DNA from 2 places in the Streptomyces sp. NBC_00457 genome. Region 1 is predicted to be linked to the other one. Evidence: riboswitches for the same ligand, from Rfam matches in the RefSeq annotation. Region 1 holds a riboswitch; the other holds the start of a gene.
The links. A riboswitch is a leader RNA that binds a small molecule or an ion and turns the genes downstream of it on or off. The one in region 1 is predicted to bind cyclic di-AMP.

Region 1 (3,200 bases):
CCGGGCCGCCAAGGAGCTGTCCAAGGAGCTGTTCCCGGCCGGCTCGCGCATGTCGCGTCCGCGTCAGGGCACCGAGGAGACGGTCGAGAGCATCGACTCCGCGGCCGTACGCGCCTTCTACGAGAGGCACGTGCGTCCCGCCACGGCCACCGCCGTGGTCGTCGGCGACCTCACCGGCATCGACCTGGACGCGCTGCTCGGCGAGACGATCGGCGCCTGGACCGGCTCACCCGGGCAGCCGCGCCCGGTGCCGCCGGTGACCGCCGACGACACCGGCCGCGTCGTCATCGTGGACCGCCCCGGCGCCGTACAGACGCAGCTGCTCATCGGCCGCGTCGGTGTCGACCGGCACGACCGCGTGTGGCCCGCCCAGGTGCTCGGCACGTACTGCCTCGGCGGCACCCTCACCTCCCGGCTCGACCGCGTCCTGCGCGAGGAGAAGGGCTACACCTACGGAGTGCGGGCGTTCGGGCAGGTCCTCAGGTCCGCCCCGGACGGCTCGGGCGCCGGGATGCTCGCCATCAGCGGCTCCGTCGACACCCCGAACACCGGTCCCGCCCTGGAGGACCTGTGGACGGTGCTGCGGACGCTCGCCGCCGACGGGCTCACCGACGCCGAGCGCGATGTCGCCGTACAGAACCTGGTCGGTGTGGCGCCGCTGAAGTACGAGACCGCCGCGGCCGTCGCCAGCACGCTGGCCGACCAGGTGGAGCAGTACCTGCCGGACGACTACCAGGCCACGCTGTACCGGGAGCTCGCCGCGACCGGCACCGTCGAGGCCACCGCGGCTGTCGTACGCGCCTTTCCGGTGGACCGTCTGGTGACGGTGCTCGTGGGCGACGCGGCGCAGATCAAGGAGCCGGTGGAGGCCCTTGGCATCGGTCAAGTCACGGTCGTGTCCGCCGAGTAGAGGCGGGGAGAGGCGAGCGCACGGGTACGCGCGCGTGGAGCCCCGGTGACGGAAGCGTCACCGGGGCTCCCTTATGCCCGAATTACGGGAGAGGTTGCCTGTCTGGCCTGTGGCATGCGCTACAAAAGCCGTGATCCGTTTGGGGATTGAAAGATGTCCCGTTTAGCGTCTTCCGGGCTGTCCGTCAGGCACTGCGCCGCACCCGCGGCACCGGACAGTCATCGCCGAGTCCCCACACGGCGCGAGCCAGGGGAGCCGGGGACCCACCAACGTAGTCCCTGGGGTGAATCGGACGCCCGCGCGTGCCGCGAGGGGGTCCGTAGGAGACCTTCCTGCTCCGAACCCGTCAGCTAACCCGGTAGGCGAGAAGGAAGGAAAGGACCAGCCACTACATGGCGTTCACCCGCGCCACCGGGAAGCACCGCCGTCCCAGCCGCATCCAGCGCACCACCGCCCGCACGGCGGGCGTCGCGGCCCTCGCCGCCACCGGCGTCATCGGCACCCTGGCCGCCCCCGCACTCGCCGCCGAGCCGGCGGCCGAGACGACCGGCCTGATCCCGGTCCTCAGCAGCGCCGCCGCCGACCAGATCGCCGAACAGGCCGCCGCCCAGCAGCAGGCCGCCGAAGAAGCCGCCGCCGCGAAGAAGGCGGCCGAAGCCAAGAAGAAGGCCGAAGAGGCCAAGAAGAAGGCCGCGGCGGAGCGGGCGCAGCAGGCCCGCGAGGCCAAGGAGCGCGCCGCCCGCGAGGCCGAGCGCAAGCGCCTCGCAAACAGCTACGTCCTGCCGATCACCGGCTCGTACGTCTCCACCGGCTACGGCGCCGGTGGCTCCGTGTGGTCCTCCGGCAGCCACACCGGCGTCGACTTCCACGCCGCCAGCGGCACCTCCGTCCACGCGGTCGGCCGCGGCACCGTCGTCGAGGCGGGCTGGGAGGGCTCGTACGGCAACCAGGTCGTGATCAAGATGAACGACGGCACGTACACCCAGTACGGCCACCTGTCGTCCATCGGCGTCTCGGTGGGCCAGAGCGTCACCCCGGGCCAGCAGATAGGCCTCTCCGGTGCGACCGGCAACGTCACCGGGGCTCATCTGCACTTCGAGGCCCGTACGACTGCGGAGTACGGCTCCGACATCGACCCCGTCGCCTACCTGCGCTCGCACGGTGTGAACGTCTGACGACACCTCTCCGCGCCCCTGGGCCCCGGCTCCCCGAGCCGGGGCTTTCGGCCTTTCATACCCCCGGCTGTCCAAAAAATATCCATGGATTCCGGCCCGCCATCGGAAATTCCGGCTCATTGCCATAGAGTCACTGAACACGCGTCAATCGTCGACGTTTCACGGGGATTAAAGCGGAGGTCGGTCATGCGTATTCCGGCGCACTCGGTATGCACGGCGATCCGGGACGACATCGTCGCCGGTGTCTACGAGCGTGGCAGCCGGCTCACCGAGGAACTCCTGGCACGCCGCTACGGCGTCTCGCGCGTCCCCGTCCGTGAGGCCCTGCGCACGCTGGAGGCCGAGGGGTTCGTGGTGACCCGGCGGCACGCGGGCGCGTGCGTCGCGGAACCGACCGAGCAGGAGGCCGCCGACCTGCTGGAGATGCGCATGCTCCTGGAGCCGCTCGGCGCCTCCCGGGCCGCCCAGCGGCGCACCGAGGCGCACCTCAAGGTGCTGCGCGGCCTGGTCAGGCTGGGTCAGGAGCGGGCCAGACGGGGCAACAGCGAGGATCTGCGCTCCCTGGGCGGCTGGTTCCACGAGACGCTGGCCCAGGCCTCCGGCAGCCCCGCGCTGACCTCGATGCTGACCCAGCTGCGGCACAAGATCGCCTGGATGTACGCCGTGGAGGCGCCGGCCAACCCCGTGGAGTCCTGGGCGGAGCACGGCGCGATCGTCGACGCCGTGGCGCGCGGCGACGGCGAGCGCGCGCGGGCGGTCACGGCGCAGCACACGGAGCGCTCGGCGGTCGTGCACCGGCTGCGGTTCGGTGTCCCGGGAGAGCGCACGGAGCGTGTGAGGAACTCGCAACATGCCGTAAACATGACGAGCCTGCGGCATTAACACAAGAGCCGTATACAAAGAGAGTCTAATTCGTGGGGGATTATTTCTGCTGCCCGCGATCGGAAAATGCGAAGGGCTCGCCCGATAATTCGGACGAGCCCTTCAATTCTGCTTCTCAGACGGTCTCGGGAAGCTCCTCGAGCCCCTCGGCGACCAGCTTCGCCAGCCGGTCGAGGGCGATGTCCGCGCCCTCGGCGTCGGAGGCGAGCACGATCTCCTCGCCGCCCTGGGCG
Region 2 (3,200 bases), 2.7 Mb from region 1:
TGCGAGTGGCCCGGCGTGGGGGCTGGGCGGGGGTGGGTCACGCAGCCCGGCGCTGACGGGGCGCCGCCTGCGCCCACCCGTGCCGCCCTAGGCGGCACGAATGCCCGCAGCTTGGCAGGACGACGACGCAGCGCCGCCTGCCGGGTGGGCGCCGACCCTGCGGCACGAATGCTCGCAGCTTGACTGGACGACGACGCAGCGCCGCCTGCCGGGTGGGCACCGCCCCAGGCCGCGCGAATGCCCGCGGCCGAGACCGCCCATGCGAATGCCCGCAGCCCAGACGGCGGCGGGCGGTCCGACAGCCCCCGCCGCAGAGCCCTACCTCAGGGGTTCAGCCCCTTGCTTCGCAGCCAGGCCATCGGGTCGATGCCGCCGCTGTCGGAGCTGCCGGTGTGGACCTCGAGGTGGAGGTGGGCGCCGGTGACGTTGCCGGTGGCGCCGACGCGGCCGATGACGTCGCCGGTGGCTACCTTCTGGCCGACGCTGACGCTGATCGAGGACTGGTGGGCGTACCAGAGCTCGGTGCCGTCGTCGAGGGTGAGGACGGTCTTGTAGCCGTAGGAGCCGTCCCAGCCGGCCTCGGTGATCGTGCCGCTGTGGATGGCCTTGATGAGCGTGCCGGTGGGGGCGGCGAAGTCGAGGCCGGTGTGGTAGCCGGAGGACCAGAGGGAACCGGCCTGACCGAAGGTCGAGGTGATGGTGTACGAGGAGGTCGGCAGCGCGAACTGCTTGGCCAGCTGGGCGAGCCGCTCGGCCTCCGCCTTGGCCGCGGCCTCCTCCTCCGCCTTCTTCTTCGCGGCGGCGGCCTTGGCCTTGGCCTCCTGCTCCGCCTTGGCGGCCGCTTCGGCGGCCTCCTTCTGCGCGGCGGCCTGCACGGCCTGCGCGGCCTTGCTGTCGACCTGGTCCTGCTGCCGCTCGGCCTGGGCGAGGATCCGGGAGCGCAGCGTCTCACCGGCGTCGGCGGCGGACTGCTCGCTCTCGGTGGAGGCCACGCTGACAGTGCTGAGCGCGGTCGCGGTGTCCGCCGAGTCCTCGGCGGCGTCGTCCGAGATGATCGAGCCCACGGACGGCAGGTCGGGCAGGGAGATGGACACCGGCGGCTTGCCGGTGTTGGCGCTGGCCATACCGCCCGCGCCGACGGCGGCTATGACGCCGACGCCGAGAACCGTGGAGCTACGGGCGAATGCACCGTTGCGCTGCTTGCTGACGCGGTGCCGGCCACGTATGGGACGAATGGACTCCTCGGTGGGGTTCCACTCCTCCAGCGGGCCCTCGTCGTCGGTGCGGAAGCCGCTGTACACAAAGGTGTCGGGCTCGCGCTGACTCGGCACGAAGGGGGCCTCGGGGGCAGGCCGGTTGGACGCCACGTAGGCGTACTCCTTTCCTTCCTTCTCGCCTACCGGGTTAGCTGACGGGTTCGGAGCAGGAAGGTCTCCTACGCGCGTATACCCTCCGTGCTTCCACGGTGGCATCCGCGCGATTCACCCCAAGGTGGTGGTTCCCCGGTTCCCTTGCGGAATTCGGCGCGTGCGCACGGAGCCGACTCTTGTGACGGCTGGGACGACCGCGCTGCGTTATCGAACGTTAATAGACGCGGGGGCCGGATTCCAAGCGGTTCCGCTTGATCGTTAACGTTTTTGCGCAGGACGTACAGGCCATGACCGGTGAAAATCGGGCGAGTTGACCACGCCGCGGCAGCAACTCAGCAGTCACATCAGTTCTGACGTTGCGTCAGTTGTTACCGGAACGAGGCCGTCCACTCACGCGGGGTGACGACGATCGAGCCCGCGGCGCGCGCGCTCGACGATCTCGTCCTCCGTGAGCGGCACATCGTGGTGACTGAGGCAGATAGGCACCTCGGTCTTGCTGAAGCCGGTCCCCTCGGTCGCGGCGTTGAACTGGCCGCTCCGAAGACCACCGAGGTTGTCGAGGGTCGCGTTGCGCGCCTCCGCCATGGTCTCGACGGCGTTGATCTGAGCGGGAACGGTAAGGCGGCCGATGAACTGGTTCACCGTGTTGCCCAGCGCCTGATTGTGGATCCCCCTGGGCGTCTGCGAGGCGAGGACCATCCCGAGTCCGTATTGAGGACCATCCCGAGTCCGTATTTCCGTATCTGGCGGATGAGTTCGACCGTGCTCTCCGTACTCGGATTCGCCGCACCGGACGGCACGAAGTTCTGCGCCTCGTCCATCACCAGCAGCCCGCCCAGCGCACGGTCGCCGACCGGGTGCGCCCGGAACCACGAGAACAAGGTCGCCTGGAGGCGGCTGACGAACTGGGCCGGTCCGTCGCCGGACAGGCCGAGGAGGTGGTGGCCAGGTTCACGATGCCCCGGTCCACGCCGATCCAGCCGACCGGCTCGTACTCCTCGGGATCCGGAATGTCGCAGGTGGCGATCAGGAACCACTTCCCGCCACGCCGGACGAGATCGCTCTCGCCCCTGCGGCAGGCCACAAGGATCTTGAGCTGGTCGGGCGAACAGGCGAAGCGGATACCCCTCATCCGCCCGTCCACGGTCCAGATGGAGACGGTGCGTGCGTCGTACTGCCAGGACAGGCAACGGTCGTCGAACGGCTGGGCCGCCTCCGGGCGGAAGAACATCGGAGTACTGACAGCCTTGCGGTGCCGCCTGGAGGTGGGCGGGCCGAGGTTCCCGGCCCGCAGGTTGGCCTTCAGAGTCGTGTACACCTCTTTCTGCAGGCGGTTGCGGTCCTTGAGGTTCTTGGCGAAGGCAACCTGCGAGGCGTATGTGGCTGCCCGGTTGCAGGCATGCAGGGTCGCCTGAAGGGCCGACGCCTGCTCGGGCGTTGGCAGCAGTTTCACCGCCATTCGCACGACGATCACCACAACCGGTGACATGTAGGGCAGTTGTTCGCATTCCCCGGCTCCGCCGGACAGCCGTGTGAACGCCCCGCGCCGGGCAGCAAGCAGAGCCTCAGGAGGGGACCCTCCCCAGCGTGAACCTCGGGGCATCCTCGCCAGAATCAGGCGGACCTTTGGACAGTCCCGAACACAGCAAGAGGCTCTTCGGACAAATCCGAAGAGCCTCTTGAACTGCATTTTTGGTAGCGGGGACAGGATTTGAACCTGCGACCTCTGGGTTATGAGCCCAGCGAGCTACCGAGCTGCTCCACCCCGCGTCGTTGTGTTCACTAGTCTACGCCATCCGCGGGACACCCATGACCACACGTTGATTCACC

Region 2: linked by a shared signal. The riboswitch ahead of OG828_RS26465 (M23 family metallopeptidase) and the one ahead of OG828_RS14120 (M23 family metallopeptidase) in region 1 are both predicted to bind cyclic di-AMP.

The regions. Positions count from the first base shown of each region.
Region 1 is NZ_CP107905.1:3,100,034-3,103,233, reverse strand. It holds gene OG828_RS14125 (M16 family metallopeptidase) at 1-910, shown strand, start outside; cyclic di-AMP (ydaO/yuaA leader) riboswitch at 1,123-1,289, shown strand; gene OG828_RS14120 (M23 family metallopeptidase) at 1,303-2,085, shown strand; gene OG828_RS14115 (GntR family transcriptional regulator) at 2,272-2,967, shown strand; gene OG828_RS14110 (HPr family phosphocarrier protein) at 3,083-3,200, opposite strand, start outside.
Region 2 is NZ_CP107905.1:5,802,301-5,805,500, reverse strand. It holds gene OG828_RS26465 (M23 family metallopeptidase) at 324-1,367, opposite strand; cyclic di-AMP (ydaO/yuaA leader) riboswitch at 1,379-1,536, opposite strand; gene OG828_RS26460 (hypothetical protein) at 1,761-2,069, opposite strand; gene OG828_RS26455 (hypothetical protein) at 2,191-2,829, opposite strand; tRNA gene OG828_RS26450 (tRNA-Met) at 3,064-3,140, opposite strand; gene OG828_RS26445 (alginate lyase family protein) at 3,196-3,200, opposite strand, start outside.